Regions from separate parts of the Streptomyces sp. NPDC030991 genome, predicted to be linked through region 2. Evidence: riboswitches for the same ligand, from Rfam matches in the RefSeq annotation. Region 2 holds a riboswitch; each other region holds the start of a gene.
What was found. A riboswitch is a leader RNA that binds a small molecule or an ion and turns the genes downstream of it on or off. The one in region 2 is predicted to bind cyclic di-AMP.
Positions count from the first base shown of each region.

Region 1 (5,371 bases), on a different contig from region 2:
GGACGCCTCGGTGGGCTCCAGGCCGAACTCCAGGTGGACCACGCCGTCCTCGAAGCTGCGCTTCTGGGTGTATCCGGCATCCGTGAACACCTTGATCATCTTGGTGTTGGCGGGCAGCACCTCGGCCGCGAAGCGGCGAATGCCGCGCTCGCGCGCGACGGCGGCGATGTGCTCCAGAAGCGCGGAGGCCACGCCGCGCCCCTGGTGGGCGTCCTGGACGAGGAAGGCGACCTCGGCCTCGTCGGCGGGCGCGGAGGCGGGCCGTCCTTGCGGGTCGATGCGGTCGTAGCGGACGGTCGCGATGAACTCGCCGCCCACCGTGGCGGCGAGTCCGACGCGGTCCACGTAGTCGTGATGGGTGAAGCGGTGGACGTCTTTGGCGGACAGGCGCGGGTAGGGCGCGAAGAAGCGGTAGTACTTCGACTCGTCCGACACCTGCTCGTAGAAGCTGGTCAGGCGCTCGGCGTCCTCGGTGGTGATCGGCCTGATCCGGGCGGTGCCGCCGTCGCGCAGCACCACGTCGGCCTCCCAGTGGGCGGGGTAGGCGTGCCGGTCCGACGGGGTCTCCATGCCGCAAGAGTAGAGCCGGGCGCCGACAGTCGTACGGGTCGCGTCACGCGCGCGTGGCAGGCAGGCTGAGGAAGCCGAACGGCGGCGTGCTCGCGGGTCCAGGTCCGCGTCGAGTGCTGCCCGACGGTGTGTGAGAATGGTCTAGACAACCGTGAGACATCTGAAGGGCAGCATCACATGGCTGAGCGCCGCGTCAACGTCGGCTGGGCCGAGGGCCTCCACGCCCGCCCCGCCTCCATCTTCGTCCGCGCGGCCACGGCGGCCGGCGTCCCCGTGACGATCGCCAAGGCCGATGGCAACCCCGTCAACGCCGGCTCCATGCTCGCGGTGCTCGGCCTGGGTGCGCAGGGCGGCGAGGAGATCGTCCTGGCCTCCGACGCCGAGGGTGCGGACGCCGCGCTCGACCGTCTGGCGAAGCTGGTCTCCGAGGGGCTCGACGAGCTTCCCGAGACCGTCTGATTCTTCGGGCCCTTCCATTCGGCCCGGCGGAGCCGCGCGTTTCCCTCAGGGGCGCGCGGCTCCGCCATTTTTGCATTCGGGTCACATCACCCCGAATTTACGCGCGCAGGGAAATACGGTTCGGAATCGGGGCAGGAGAAAATACCCCGCGTCCCATTCGGCGAATACCGCGCTTCTTTGTATACGGCCCCTCTGTTAATGCCGGAGCGCCGCCGTGTTTACTACGTGTTGCGAAGTCCTCACACGCTCTCCCGGGCGCGGGACGCGCGGCCGGTGGGCCGCCGCGGCGCGCTCGGCGTGCAGGGCGGTCAATGCGCGGGCCCGCTCGGCGTCACCGCGGGCCACCGCGTCCACGATGGCGCCGTGCTCGGCCCAGGACTCGGCGGGCTGGGCCGGGGTCTCCACGGCGTACATCCAGGCGATCTTGTGCCGCAACTGGGTGAGCAGGGCGATCAGGCCGGGGCTGCCCGAGGCCTGCGCGAGGGTCTCGTGGAACCAGCCGCCCAGGGAGCGCAGGTCCTCGTTCTGGCCGCGCCTTGAGCGCTCCTGACCCAGCCTGACCAGGCCCCGCAGGACCTTGAGGTGAGCCTCTGTACGGCGCTGTGCGGCGCGCGCGGCGCTCAGCGGTTCGAGGAGCATCCGGATCTCCAGGAGGTCGGCGGCCTCCTGGGCGGTGGGCTCGGCCACGCACGCGCCCGCGTGCCGCCGCGTGACGACGAAGCCCTCGGCCTCCAGGGTGCGCAGCGCTTCGCGGACCGGCACGCGCGAGACCCCGTAGCGGCGCGCGAGCAGTTCCTCGGTGAGCCTGCTGCCGCGCTCGTAGACACCCGCGACGATGTCGTCGCGAATCGCCGTGCATACCGAGTGTGCGGGAATGCGCATGACCCGACCTCCGCCTTAATCCCCGCGAAACGCGGTCGATCGACGCTTGTGCGAGCGCGAATGTCTCCCCTGGACGCGCCTGCCCGGTGACTCTATTCCACCGTCTCCGAATTTCCGAAGCCGGGCCGGAATCCATGGATATTTTTTGGACAGGAACGCCTTGCGCACGCGAAAGCCCCGGCTCGATGAGCCGGGGCTTTCGCGCGGCGCCGCGGAGGCGCCGTACGTGGGTCAGACGTTCACGCCGTGCGAGCGCAGGTACGCGATGGGGTCCATGTCCGAGCCGTAGTCGGGGGACGTGCGGGCCTCGAAGTGCAGATGCGGTCCCGTGACGTTGCCGGTGGCGCCGGAGAGGCCTATCTGCTGGTCGGGGGTGACGGCCTGGCCGACGGAGACGCCGATGGACGACAGGTGACCGTACTGGGTGTACGTGCCGTCGTTCATCTTGATCACGATGTTGTTCCCGTAGGCGCCGCCCCAGCCTGCCTCGACGACGGTGCCGGAGCCGACGGCGTGCACGGAGGTGCCGCTGGCCGCGTGGAAGTCGATACCGGTGTGGCTGCCGGAGGACCACAGGCCGCTGCTCGCCTGGTAGCCGGTGGAGACGTACGAGCCGCTGATCGGCGCCACGAAGCTGTTGAGGCGCTTGCGCTCGGCCTCGCGGGCGGCGCGCTCCTTGGCCTCGCGCTCCTTGGCGGCCTTCGCCTCGGCCTCGCGCTTGGCCTCCTCGGCCCGCTTCTTGGCCTCGGCCTCGGCCTTCGCCTTGGCGGCGGCCTGGTCGGCGGCCTTCTTCTGCGCGGAGGCCTGCGCGTCGATCTGGTCGGCCAGGGAGTCGCCGATGGCGATGGCCTGCGTCAGGCCGTTCTGCTCGGCGGCCGCGGTGTCGGCGGCGATGGCGGGGGCGGCGAGGCCGCCGATGACACCGGTCGTGGTGAGCGCCGCGACGCCCGCGGCCCGAGCGGTGGTACGCGTGAGCCGGCTCGGTCGACGGTGCTTCCCGGTGGCACGGGTGAACGCCATGAAGTGGCTGGTCCTTTCCTTCCCTCTCGCCTACCGGGTTAGCTGACGGGTTCGGAGCAGGAAGGTCTCCTACGGGCCCCCTCCCCTGCCTTCACGGCCGGGAAGAGCGTCCGATTCACCCCAGGGACTGCGATGGGTCCCCGGCTCCCCTGGCTCGCGCCGTGGGGGACTCGGCGATGACTGTCCGGTGTCGCGGGCGCGAGCGTGTCTGGCGGACAGCCGGACCGACGCTAAGCGGGACATCTTTTAATCAACAAACGGATCCCGGCTTTTGTAGCGCATGCCACAGACCAGACAGGCAACCTCCGCCCTAATTCGGACATAAGCGATACGTGGCCGATCGTGGCGGGACGTGAGCGACACCACGAAGCCCCGGTGGCCGCGGTGGCCATCGGGGCTTCGTGCGGTGTACGGGGCCGGGGTCAGCCCGTGACGACGGTCACCTCGCCGATACCGAGGGCCTTGACGGGCTCCACGATCTGCGCAGCGTCGCCCACCAGGACCGTCACCAGCCGGTCCGCCGGGAAGGCGTTCACGACGGCCGCGGTGGCCTCCACGGTGCCCGTCTCGACGAGCTGTCGGTACAGCCGGGCCTGGAAGTCGTCCGGCAGGTGCTGCTCGACCTGGTCGGCGAGGGTGCCCGCGACGGCCGCGGCGGTCTCGTACTTGAGCGGGGCCACGCCCACCAGGTTCTGCACCGCGGTGTCCCGTTCGGCGTCCGTGAGGCCCTCGGCGGCCAGCGTGCGCAGCACCTTCCACAGGTCGTCGAGCGCGGGCCCGGTGTTCGGGGTGTCCACGGAGCCACTGATGGCGAGCATCGCGGCGCCCGTGCCGTCGGGCGCGGAGCGCAGCACCTGGGCGAAGGAGCGCACACCGTAGGTGTAGCCCTTCTCCTCGCGCAGGACGCGGTCCAGTCGCGAGGTGAGCGTCCCGCCGAGGCAGTACGTGCCGAGGATCTGCGCGGCCCACACCCGGTCGTGCCGGTCGGACCCGATCCGGCCGATCAGCAGCTGCGTCTGCACCGCTCCAGGGCGGTCCACGACGATGACACGGCCGGTGTCGTCGGCGGTGACCGGCGGGATCGGGCGCGGCTGCGCGGTGTCGCCGGTCCACGCGCCGAGCGTGTCGGCGAGCAGCGCGTCGAGGTCGGTGTCGGTCAGGTCGCCCACGACGACGACCGTGCCGGTGGCGGGGCGTACGTGCTTCTCGTAGAAGGCGCGTACGGCCGCGGCGTCGATGGCGGTGACGGTCTCCTCGGTGCCCTGCCGGGGGCGCGACATGCGCGAGTCGGCCGGGAAGAGCTGCTTGGAGAGCTCCTTGGCGGCGCGCCGGGCCGGGTTGGCGCTCTCGTGCGGGATCTCGTCCAGGCGGTTGCGGACGAGGCGCTCGATCTCGCTGTCCGCGAAGGCGGGCGCCCGCAGGGCGTCGGCCAGCAGGGCGAGCCCCTTGGGGAGCCGGGAGACGGGCACTTCGAGGGAGACACGGACGCCGGGGTGGTCGGCGTGCGCGTCCAACGTGGCGCCGCAGCGCTCCAGTTCGGCCGCGAACTCCTCCGCGGAGTGCTTGTCGGTGCCCTCGTTGAAGGCACGCGCCATGATCGTGGCGACGCCGTCGAGGCCCGCGGGCTCGGCTTCCAGCGGCGCGTCGAGGTTGACCTCCACCGCGACGACCTGCTGGCCGGGCCGGTGACAGCGCAGCACGGTCAGGCCGTTGGCGAGCTCACCGCGCTCGGGGGCGGGGAAGGCCCACGGCTTGGCCGTGCCCGCCTGGGGCCTGGGGTGGAATTCCATGGTCGCGAGCTGCTCGGTCACCGGCCCGCCTCCTCGTCGCTCGGGTCGCTCTCGGCGGTCTCGTCGGTCTCGTCATGGGGTTCGGCGGGCGCCGTCGGCTCGTACACGAGAACCGAGCGGTTGTCGGGGCGCAGGCGGGCCTTGGCGACCTCCTGAACCTCGTCGGGGGTGACCGCGAGGACGCGCTGGACGGCCGTGAGGGCGAGCTGCGGGTCCCCGAAGAGCACGGCGTAACGGCACAGTTCGTCGGCACGGCCCGCCACGGTGCTGAGCCGGTCCAGCCACTCGCGCTCCAACTGGGCCTGGGCGCGCTCCATCTCCTCGGCGGTGGGGCCCTCCTCGGCGAACCGGGCGAGCTCCTCGTCGACGGCGGCCTCGATGACCGGCACCTCGACGTCCCCGGAGGTCTTCACGTCGAGCCAGCCCAGGGAGGGCGCTCCGGCCAGGCGCAGCAGCCCGAACCCGGCGGCCACCGCGGTGCGGTCACGGCGTACGAGACGGTTGTAGAGCCGCGACGACTCGCCGCCGCCGAGGACCGTCAGGGCGAGGTCCGCGGCGTCGCACGCGCGCGTGCCGTCCTCGGGGAGCCGGTAGGCCGCCATGAGGGCGCGCGCCGGGACCTCCTCCTCGACGACCTCGCGGAGCTGCCC
Region 1 is NZ_JBVIFR010000002.1:514,886-520,256, forward strand. It holds gene ACZ45E_RS05810 (bifunctional acetate--CoA ligase family protein/GNAT family N-acetyltransferase) at 1-570, opposite strand, end outside; gene ACZ45E_RS05815 (HPr family phosphocarrier protein) at 748-1,029, shown strand; gene ACZ45E_RS05820 (GntR family transcriptional regulator) at 1,225-1,911, opposite strand; gene ACZ45E_RS05825 (M23 family metallopeptidase) at 2,143-2,931, opposite strand; cyclic di-AMP (ydaO/yuaA leader) riboswitch at 2,944-3,117, opposite strand; gene ACZ45E_RS05830 (M16 family metallopeptidase) at 3,354-4,721, opposite strand; gene ACZ45E_RS05835 (M16 family metallopeptidase) at 4,739-5,371, opposite strand, start outside.
Region 1: another riboswitch for cyclic di-AMP. It lies ahead of ACZ45E_RS05825 (M23 family metallopeptidase); the one in region 2 lies ahead of ACZ45E_RS03520 (M23 family metallopeptidase).

Region 2 (5,371 bases):
GAGGCGTTCGCCCACGTCCGGCGTGCCATGCGCGCTCTGATCGATCGGACGCTGACCCGGGCGGAGGCCGACGGGACGACGCCGCGGGCCGCCGCGCACGCCATCGCCGCCGACCGGCTGCCCGTCATCGCGGAACGCTTCGGGTGGTACAGGTGACGCCCGTGCTCCAGGCCACCGACCCCTAGGGCGTGTTTCGAGTCCGGATGGGCGTGGCCGAGCGGCGCGCGGAGTTGCTGCGGGCCGCCGTCGAGCAGATCGAGGCGCGCGGTGTCGCGGCCGTGCGCATCGCCGACGTGGCATCGGCGCTCGGTGTGAGCAACGCGCTGGTGCTGTACCACTTCTCGACGAAGGAGAAGCTCGTCGCGGCGGCTTTCGCCCATGCCGCGCAGGACGATCTCGCCCGGCTGCGCAAGCTCCTCGGACGCCGCACCACCGCGCTCGGACGGCTGCGGGCGGCGGTGCGCTGGTACGCGCCGACGGGGCAGGCCAAGGGCTGGCGGCTGTGGATCGAGGGCTGGGCGGCGGCCCTGCGCGAGCCCGCGCTGCGTGCCGTCACCCGCGACCTCGACCGGCAGTGGAAGGCGGCGCTCACGGAGGTCGTCGCGGAGGGTGTCGCGGCGGGCGAGTTCACCTGCGCCGACCCGGCGGCGACGGCGTTCCGCCTGACCGCCCTGCTCGACGGGCTCGCCGTGCAGCTGACGGCGTACGAGGGGGCGGTGCCCCGGGCCCGTACGCAGGAGTGGGTGGACGAGGCGCTGGCGCGCGAACTGGGCCTGGAGCGTTCGGAGTTGACCCGGCCGGCCGTCCAGGGCGACTGACCGTCCGGGGCGGCCCAGGAGGCGTCACTTCAGCTCGTACACCGCGGTCAGGCTCACTTCGTCCTCGATCTCGCCGGCGGCCGTCGGGACCTTCCCCGCCGACGCGTCGAAGGCCGCCGCGGGCACCTCCACGGGCCGGGGGCGGCCGCCTGCGGTCTCCGTCAGCGAGACGAGCCGGCCGAGCTTGTGGCCGCTCATCCTGGCGTACTGGACGGCCTTCTCGTGGGCGTCGGCATGCGCGGCCGCCCGGGCGCCGGCCCGCAGCCGGCCGGGGTCGGCGACGTCGAAGACGACGGAGTGGATCCGGACGGCGTCGCCGGCCGCGTCCGCGATGGCCTGGAGGAGGGCGCCGGTGCGTGCCAGGTCGCGGACCTTGACGGAGAAGGACTGGCCGGCCTGGTAGCCGGCGACCCGCGGGGACGCGCCCGCCTCGGGGCCCGTCTCGTAGACGGGCGAGGCCGTGAGGCTCTCCGTGCGGATGTCCCGTTCGGCGACGCCCTCCCCGCGCACGGCGGCCAGCAGCGCGTCCGCGGCCCGGTTCTGCGCGGCCAGGGCGTCCTTCGCGGTCGTGCCGGTGGCCTCGACGCCCGCTGTCACGGTCGCCAGGTCCGGCGCCGTGCTGGCCCTTCCCTCGCCGGTCACGGTCAGCGTCGCGGGCTTCGGCGCCCTGGCGGCGGCCACGTGCGGTGCTGCCTGGGCGACGGCCGGCGCGGTCGGCAGCGCGAGGGCGAGCACGAGGCCGACCAGAGCGGCGCGGTGGCGGATGCGTACAGACATGGGATCGGGGTCCTTCCCGGTCGGGCCCGCCGACGCGGCGGGCAGCCGACATCCCAGCACCCGCGCCCGGCCCTACCCCGGATGCCACTCCGCACGGTCACCTCGACGGCCCCTTGCGCCGTCAGGAGGCGGACTCCAGGTGCATCTTGATCAGGTGCGGGTCCACGAAGCCCTTCGCCACCACACGGTCCCCCGAGGACTCCCCGCGCAGCCGCCGCCCGATCCAGGGCACCAGGAACTCCCGCGCCCAGTGGATGTCGTCCCGCCGCACCTCGAACGTGCCGCGCGGCGGCAGCAGCGGCCAGGGCTGCTCCGGATCGGCGGGCACCTCGACGCCGAGCGCCTGCCCCGCGCGCAGGGCGACCCTGGTGTGTCCCTCGGCGGACAGGTGGAGGCGGTCCTCGTCCCAGGCCCTGCGGTCCTGGATGGACCTGAGCGACCACAGGTCGAGCACCGGGCAGCCGTGGCGGTCGGCGATCGCGCGCACGTGCATGTTGTACGTGGCGATCTTGCCGCGCAGATGCTTGAGGACGGCCACGTCACGGGTGTCGAACCCGGTGGCCACCATGACGGTCCCGGCGGCCTCGGCCAGCCGCACCACGGCCTTCTCGAAGCGCTCGGCCACGTCGTCCGGGTCGGTGCCGGGCCGGATGATGTCGTTGCCGCCGGCGACGAGGGTCACCAGGTCGGGGGCGAGCTCCACGGCCTTCGGGACCTGGTCCTCGACGACCTGGTCGAGGAGCTTTCCACGGACGGCGAGGTTGGCGTACTCGAAGGTGTCCTCGGGCGCGCGGTCGTCCAGGAGGACGGCGAGCCGATCGGCCCAGCCGACGAAACCCCCGTCAGGTCCGGGGTCCCCGACGCCTTCGGTGAAGCTGTCCCCCACCGCCGCGTAGGACCGGATCGTGCCGCCGCTGAGTACTCTCGATTCATTTGCCACGACCACACATCTTTCACCCTCGGCTGTGACCTACGCGACCGTAGCCAGGGGTTGACGGGTGGTGAGAAAACCCACTCGGCGCCCGGGGAATATCCCGGGGCGCCGAGTGGATCGCGCGTGGCTCACGCGCCGCGTGCGGCTCAGACGCCGACGCCGTGCTCGCGCAGGTACGCCAGCGGGTCGATGTCGGAGCCGTAGTCGGGCGACGTCCGGATCTCGAAGTGCAGGTGCGGTCCGGTGACGTTGCCGGTCGCGCCGGAGAGGGCGATCTGCTGCCCGGCGGTGACGGTCTGCCCGGCCGAGACGCCGATCGAGGACAGGTGGGCGTACTGCGAGTAGTCGCCGTCGGCGTGCTTGATGACGACCTCGTTGCCGTAGCTGCCGTCCCAGCCGGCCGAGACGACCGTGCCGGCGCCGACGGCCTTGACCGCGGTGCCGGTGGGGACCACGAAGTCCGTGCCGGTGTGGTAGCCGCTCGACCACGAGGAGCCGGAGGCGTGGTACGCCGTGCCGACGGAGCCGTCGACGGGCTTCACGTAGTCGGCCGCGCCCGTGGCGGTGCTCGTCGCGTCGGTGTTCGTCGTGGCGGTGTTCGTCGTGTCGGCGGAGGCGGTCTCGGCCGCGCCGTCGAGGGTGAGCTTCATGCCGGGCTTGATGAGACCGGCGTCGGAGCCGACGACGTCCTTGTTCTTCTCGTACAGCTTCTGCCAGCCGCCGTCGACGCCCTGCGCGTCGGCGATCTTCGAGAGCGTGTCACCGGACACGACCGTGTACGTCTTGGCGGCCGGGGCGGTGTCGCCGGTCGCCGCGTGGGCGCCGGTGGCGCCGATGAGCGGCAGGGCGAGCGCGGCCCCGCCGGCCGAGGCGACGGCGGCGGCGCGGGTGATGCGCTGGGTCTTCGAGCGACGGTGCTTTCCCTTTGCGGGCATGCCGGGTTTCCTCTCCGTCGCCTACGAGGTGAGCTGTCGGGTTCGGGCTGGAGTTGCCCGGCCGGGTCCGGTGCGCGGATCCGGCTTCACCCCTAGCCGCTCGGGGAATTCCCTCCGCGGCGTACTGCCTGTGGGTCCCCCGCTCCTGCCGAATCGGGTAGTCGTCCGGGCTCCGGGCGGCGGCAGGATTAGGCGTTCCGTCCGGAGTGAGTGGTGACAGTAAGCCGACGGGAAAGGAGGCGACAAACGCCGAATTCACCGACAGGGCCGCTTTCTTGATCGTCTGAGAGTTCTCTGTGTCACCCTCCGTCGATGTTCGCGCTTTACCAGCGCCTTACCTTCGGGGAATTCCTGGAAGGGAAATGCGGGACGGCCGCCACGGACGGTCACGGCTATGAGCCTGCTCACGCGAGCTCACACCATCAGCCTTGATTTCATGACAGTTACCAAGAAAAGCTCCCAAAACAGACAGATAGATGTCCCTGGAAGCCATGTCGTATCGTCAGACCCGCGCCCGCCGGCGAGTAACGCCGGTGATCCGACCGGGAGGAGCCCCCGTGACGCAGCACGCCCCGCCCACCGAGCCCCAGCTGTCCGGCATCCGCAACTTCCGTGACGTGGGCGGCCTGCCGACCGTGGACGGCCGGCGCGTGCGACCGGGTGTGCTCTACCGCAGCGGCCACCTCGCCCACGCCACCGCCGAGGACGCCGCGTTCCTCACCGGGCTCGGCCTGCACACCGTCTTCGACTTCCGCAACGCCGCGGACCAGCGGCTGGAGGGCGCCGACATCGAGCTGCCCGGCGTGCGCAACCTGAACCTGCCGCTGACCGACCCTGCGGACGGCGCCGAGTTCTGGAAGATGGTCCGCGACGGCGACATGGACCAGCTGCGCTCCCTGCTCTCCGAGGGCCGCGGGGCGGACCGCATGATCACCTCGTACCGCTCGATCATCTCCCAGCGCACCGCCGAGCACAGCCGCGTCCTGCACGCGCTCGCCGAGAACAGCCTGCCCGCCCTGATGCACTGCGCGGCGGGCAAGGACCGCGCGGGCCTGTCGATAGCCGTGACCCTGCTCGCCGTCGGCGTGGAGCGCGACGCCATCGAGACGGACTACCTGGAGTCCAACGCCAAGCACCGCCGCTACCGGGTGCGGCGCACCGCCACCTCGGGCGACGCCTACTCCCCCGAGGTCATGGAGCTGCTCAGCCCCCTCTTCGACGCCCGTGCCGCGTATCTGCACGCGGCGTTCGACACCATCGAGCAGACCTGGGGTGACACGGACCGCTACTTCGAGGAGGGGCTGCGGTTCGGCGCGGCCGACCGCGACCGGCTGCGCGAGCGCCTCCTCGACTGACCCGCGCTACTGGCCCCCGCCGACCGTGAACAGCAGGTAGAGGAAGGCGGCGAGGGCGTGCCCCGCGAAGACGTACACGAGGACCCGCACCCAGATGCCGCGCGGCAGCTTGTCCTCGATGTCCCGCCGGGCGGGCCGCTCGCCCGCGCCGTGTTCGGTGGCGTCACTCATGGTCGGACCTCCCGGATCGGGTGGCCGCCGGGCCGAGGCACAGCGCGGCGGTCGGGCTCTGCAACAGGGTGTGTACGAAGAGGAGCTCGGCCCCGCCCCGGTCCGCGGCGGCGATCCGGTGCGGGGTGAGCGAGTCGAAGTGCGCGCTGTCCCCCGGGTCGAGGCGGTAGGACGTGTCCCCGAGACGCAGCCGCAGCCGTCCTTCGAGGGCGTAGAGCCACTCCTCGCCGGGGTGGACGCGCACGATGTCGCCCTGCGACCCGTAGGGCACGTGGACCCGCAGGGCCTGCATGCCGCGGCCGGGGGAACCCGCCTGGAAGTACGTCCATCCGCCCGCCTCGGTCGCCTCCATGGCGTCGGCCCTGACCACGGCGTCGCGGT
Region 2 is NZ_JBVIFR010000001.1:744,482-749,852, forward strand. It holds gene ACZ45E_RS03500 (Glu/Leu/Phe/Val dehydrogenase dimerization domain-containing protein) at 1-156, shown strand, start outside; gene ACZ45E_RS03505 (TetR/AcrR family transcriptional regulator) at 204-818, shown strand; gene ACZ45E_RS03510 (SIMPL domain-containing protein) at 843-1,595, opposite strand; gene ACZ45E_RS03515 (SGNH/GDSL hydrolase family protein) at 1,717-2,535, opposite strand; gene ACZ45E_RS03520 (M23 family metallopeptidase) at 2,676-3,464, opposite strand; cyclic di-AMP (ydaO/yuaA leader) riboswitch at 3,470-3,634, opposite strand; gene ACZ45E_RS03525 (tyrosine-protein phosphatase) at 4,022-4,819, shown strand; gene ACZ45E_RS03530 (DUF6126 family protein) at 4,826-4,990, opposite strand; gene ACZ45E_RS03535 (helix-turn-helix domain-containing protein) at 4,983-5,371, opposite strand, start outside.

Region 3 (5,371 bases), on a different contig from region 2:
GGCAGCCCGGGGGCCGTGACGAGCACAGGAGGCGCGAGCACCATGACCCGTCCGTCCGGCCGCTATGTCCTGCCCGAGTTCACCGAGCGCACGGCATCGGGGCACCGCACGCTCGATCCGTACGCGAAGCTGCTCGAGGAGCGCATCGTCTTTCTCGGGACCCCGATCGACGACACGTCCGCCAACGATGTGATGGCGCAGTTCATGCACCTCGAATACACGGCGCCCGACCAGGACATCTCGCTGTACATCAACTCGCCCGGCGGCTCGTTCAGTGCGATGACGGCGATCTACGACACGGTGCAGTACGTCAGTTGCGCGGTGGAGACGACCTGTCTGGGGCAGGCCGCGTCCGTCGCCGCGGTGCTGTTGGCCGCCGGAGCACCGGGGAAGCGGATGATGCTGCCCGGCGCGCGCGTGGTGCTCGACCAGCCCGCGCTGCCCGAACCGGCCCGGGGCCAGCCCACCGATCTGGAGATCCAGGCGCGCGAGATCGTGCGGACGCGCGAGCGGTTGGAGGAGTTGCTCGCGCGCCATTCGGGGCGGGAGAAGGAGCAGGTCGGCCGGGACATCGAGCGGGACATGGTGCTGGACGCGCACCAGGCCCTTGCGTACGGCCTGGTGGACGCCGTCGTGCGGAGCCGCAAGAGCGCGCTCGGCGCGCAGGGTGCGAGGTGACCGGCCGGTGTACCCGTCCGAACTGCCGCCGCTGCCCGCGCTGACCCGGGCCGAGTGCGACCTCGTGGACAGCTATCTGGCGGTGGTCGATTCGCTGGCGCGGATCAATCCGGCGCGCGGCGACGACACCTATCGGGGGCTGCGGGCGGCGCAGGCGCTGGTCGGCCGGGCGGTGGCGCTGCGGGACGCGCTGGAGCTGATGCACCGGCGGGGCGAGAGCGAGGTGCACGCGGCAACCCTGACACGCGCGTTGCGCGTCCTTGACGGCGAGAAACGAACACAGAGGGTCGCTCTGCCGCCAGAAACGGTCAGTTGATGCCACAGCTCGGGCGGACTGTCTGCCGTCGCGCCGAAACGGTCCAGATGGTGTACCGCCGAATGGCGTAGACAGTGCTACAGAATCCAGTCGGTCGCAGTTGCGCTCCGACGGTACGCAGAGACCGGAACAAGCCGTTCCGCCGCTGGTACGAGCGTGGTCGGGGGTCGCGGACGGGGTTCGAATGCCGCACTGTCCACCTGAACGGGTCAAGCGTGAGGAGCCTCACTTACCGCCGGTTCGACTCGGCTTCGCCTCCACAAGTGCGTGAAGATCCCTTCCGACGACAAGCCCCCGCCGCCGCGGCGGGGCGGTCCGTGCGGACGCCGAGTCCTGCCGCCGCGCGGATGCCAGGTCGACAGAAGTGCACCGGCAGGAGTGGAGGACCCAGGCACGACGGGCCGCCGGCCCATCTCGACGGAGGTGGCGTCCGAGTGGTCCTTGGGGTGAAGCCGCAGACCGCGGCCGGGCATCTTCGCCTGCCCGAACCCGACAGGTCACCCTTCACAGGCGGCTGACGAAGGGTTGCGCATGACTGCGCTCAATCGTGTTCCCTCGCTGCTGACCCGGGCGGGTACCGCGTCGGCCCTGACGCTGGCCGTCGCCGGTGCCGGAATCATGGTTCCCGGTACCGCGTCCGAGGCGTCGGCCGTGGCGGTCTCGACCAAGGCTCTGAAGGTCGCGGCCTCCAAGAAGGGAGCGCCGTACAAGTGGGGCGCCTCGGGGCCGCACCGGTTCGACTGCTCGGGCCTGACGCTCTACTCGTTCAAGCGGGCGGGCAAGAAGCTGCCGCGCACCGCCGGTCAGCAGTACAACAAGACCCGCCACGTCGCCCCGTCCCATCGCAGGACCGGGGACCTGGTCTTCTTCCACTCGGGCCGGAGCGTCTACCACGTGGGCATCTACGCGGGGAAGGGGCGGATCTGGCACTCCCCGAAGACCGGGGACGTGGTGCGGCTGCAGAAGATCTGGACGCGGAGCGTCTGGTACGGCCGGGTGCGCTGACCCCGCCGCACGGCAGCCTCTGGGACGGGCCGGGCGCCAGGCCCGTCCCCACGCGCGCTCGCGCAGGGCTCCGGTGCCTCCGGGGGCATTCGGCGCGCTCCGGCGTGCCCGGTGGTTCCGGGATCGCGGCCCGGTGCCGTCAGCGGGCGGGCAGGGGGCGGGTGGGGCCGTCGTTCATGCTGATGATCCAGGGCAGGGAGATCCACACGGTCTTCCCGCCCTCCGGCGTGGGTGACACCGAGAGCCTTCCGCCGCACTCCGCGGTGAGGGAGCGGATGATCACCATGCCGCGGCCGTTGTCCTGCTGCACGGCGGCGGGCAGGCGCTTGGGGTAGCGCGGATGACTGTCCGTGACGCCGATCCGCAACTGTTCGTCGCGTTCGAGTTCCAGGTCGACGGTGAAGGTGGGCGACTGGCCCAGGGTGTGCTGCACGGCGTTGGTCGCCAGTTCCGAGACGATCAGGCGCACGATGTCCGCCGCGTCGGAGTCCCGCGGCATGCCCCACTCCGCCAGTACGTTGCTCACGTACCCGCGGGCGGCGGAGACCGAGGCGGGATCGCTCGGCAGCGTGACGGATGCTTCCTGGTGGTCTGCCATGGCGACGTCGTCCCTTTCCCACCGGGACCGCGCCTGCGACTCTGGCGGTTCGCTGGCGTGCGGCCTCCGACTTCTGCTTCGCGACAGAGTGCCACTTGGTTGCCCTCCCGCGGTGCCGATCCCCCAAGATATGCATATATCTGTCGCTCGAAGCGGTGAACTCTGCGACGGTAGACCGTATTTGGGCGAGCGCTCGCCGGTTCCTCTACCGTCTGCTCAGCGGCCATGTGGCACGGGTCGGGGAGAGCCCGGCCGCGAGGCCCGAGGAGCGTTGAGGAGTCGGCATGAAGTACGGTCCCGCTGTCCGCCGTCGCAAACTCGGCGCGGAGCTACGCGCGTTACGGGTGCAGGCCGGGCTGACCAGTGGGGAGGCCGCCAAGCTGGTCGGCTGGCACCAGTCGAAGGTGAGCCGGATCGAGACAGGGCGCAGTGGTGTGAAGGCGTCGGACGTGCTGCGCCTGCTCGACGCGTTCGAGACGGAGAATCCGCGCCAGCGCGAACTCGTGGTCGCGCTTGCGGGTGCCGAGGATGCGGGCGGGCAGCACTGGTGGCACGCCTATCGGGGGCTGCTGCCGCCGTCCTACCGCGATTTCATCAGTCTGGAGTCGCAGGCGTGCCGCATCCGGACGCTGGAGACGAGCGTGGTCCCGGGGCTGTTGCAGACGCCCGAGTACGCGCGGGCGGTGACGCGTTCGGTGCTGACGGGGATGCCCGAGCGGCACATCGAGGCCTTGGTGGAGGTGCGGCTCGCGCGGCAGGACGTGTTGCGGGCGCAACCGCCGCTGCGACTGAGCGCGGTGCTCGACGAAGGGGTGCTGCGGCGCGAAGTGGGCGGATCCGGCATCCTGCGGCGACAGCTTGCACATCTGGCCGAGGCGGCGCAGATGCCACATGTCCGAATTCAGGTGCTCCCTTTTTCGACAGGTGGCCATATCGGCCTCACCGGCCCTTTCGTTGTGTTCTCATTTCCGAACACATCTGATCTGGACGTGGTTGTTCTCGACCATTTGACGAGTAGCCTCTACCTCGAGCGGAAAGAAGACCTCACGGCGTACACGGACGCCTTCGATGCTCTTCTCCTCCGCGCTCTGTCACCCGAGGACTCGTTGGAATTCATCGCACAGATCGCCGGATAGCCGAGCGGACGAGGACGCCGACACCTCGCCCCGGGCCCGGCACTGCGTAAGGGGGCACCATGAATGCACTGCCTCGGCACGTTCCTTCCGTTCCCTCCAGCTCGTCGCTGAGCGGCGCGCGGTGGCGGCGCAGCAGCCGCAGCACCGGCGCCAACAACTGCGTCGAGACAGCCCCCCTGACCTCGGGGCCCGCGACCGGACTGGTGGGCGTCCGCGACTCGAAGAACACCGCGGGGCCCGCCCTGCTGTTCGCGGCCCCGGCCTGGGAGGAGTTCGTCACCTCACTGCGCTGAACGCTCCGCCGGGAGCCGTGCGGCTGATCACCCGCACGGCCTCGCCGAGTTCCGTGTCGGTGAGGTCGGCGCGGGCGGTCAGCCGCAGTCGCGAGATGCCGTCCGGCACGGACGGCGGGCGGAAGCAGCCCACGGAGAGACCCGCCGCGCGACAGTCCGCGGCCCAGCGCACCGCCTCGTCGGGCGAGGGCGCCCGCACCGAGACCACCGCGGCGTCCGGCCGTACCGCCGACAGGCCCGCCTCGGTGAGCAGTTGATACAGCGTCGTCGCGACCTCGCGGGCCCGGTCCGCGCGCCACGGTTCGCCGCGCAGCAGCCGCAGGGCGGCCAGTGCCGCGCCGACCGCCGCCGGAGCCAGCCCCGTATCGAAGATGAACGTACGGGCCGTGTTGACGAGATGGTCGATGACATGGGCCGGTCCGAGGACGGCGCCGCCCTGGCTGCCGAAGGACTTGGAGAGCGTGACCGTGACCACCGTGTCCGGCGCACCGGCCAGGCCCGCCGCGTGCGGGGCGCCGCGGCCGCCGGCGCCTAGCACGCCCAGACCGTGCGCGTCGTCGACGAGCAGACCGGCCCCGAACTCCCGGCAGATGGCGGCAAGTTCACCGAGGGGCGCCCGGTCCCCGTCGACGGAGAAGACGGTGTCCGAGACGACGACGGCGGGCCCCTCGTGGGCGCCGAGGGTCTTGCGGACGGCGGCGGGGTCGGCGTGCGGCACGACCTGGGTGGTGCCGCGGGCCAGGCGGCAGCCGTCGATGAGGGAGGCGTGGTTGGCCGCGTCCGAGACGATCAGCGAGCCGTGCGGGGCGAGCGCGGTGACGGCGGCCAGGTTCGCGGCGTAACCGGAGGACAGCACGAGTGCGGCCTCGAAGCCGCAGAACTTCGCCAGTTCGCGCTCCAGGCGGGCGTGCAGTTCGGTGCTGCCGGTCACCAGCCGGGAGCCGGTCGCCCCGCCGCCCCAGCGGCGCGCGGCCTCGGCGGCGCCCTCGACGACCTCGGGGTGGCGGGCCAGACCCAGGTAGTCGTTGCTCGCGAGATCGAGCAGTGGGGAGTCGGCCGGGCGGGGGCGCAGCGTGCGGACGAGCCCGGCGGCTTCACGGGTGCGGCGCTGCTCGTCGAGCCAGCCGAACGCGCGGGTGGAGGCTGTGGCCATGACTCCCTCTGTTTGTAGGTAACGCACAGACCCTAGTCGCGCCGCCACCAGGTCAGGGTGTGGTAATACCCACACGTCGAACGCGGTCCTTTGTACGAAGTCTCCTTTCGCGGGGGCGGCTCGATAGGCGAGGATCTGACGCCATGGACCTGCTGAACACGCTGGTGGACAAGGGGCTGCGGCGCGAACTGC
Region 3 is NZ_JBVIFR010000016.1:58,442-63,812, forward strand. It holds gene ACZ45E_RS27410 (ATP-dependent Clp protease proteolytic subunit) at 43-678, shown strand; gene ACZ45E_RS27415 (hypothetical protein) at 686-994, shown strand; cyclic di-AMP (ydaO/yuaA leader) riboswitch at 1,391-1,522, shown strand; gene ACZ45E_RS27420 (C40 family peptidase) at 1,526-1,999, shown strand; gene ACZ45E_RS27425 (ATP-binding protein) at 2,139-2,597, opposite strand; gene ACZ45E_RS27430 (helix-turn-helix domain-containing protein) at 2,882-3,733, shown strand; gene ACZ45E_RS27435 (DUF397 domain-containing protein) at 3,793-4,026, shown strand; gene ACZ45E_RS27440 (8-amino-7-oxononanoate synthase) at 4,010-5,179, opposite strand; gene bioB (biotin synthase BioB) at 5,323-5,371, shown strand, end outside.
Region 3: another riboswitch for cyclic di-AMP. It lies ahead of ACZ45E_RS27420 (C40 family peptidase); the one in region 2 lies ahead of ACZ45E_RS03520 (M23 family metallopeptidase).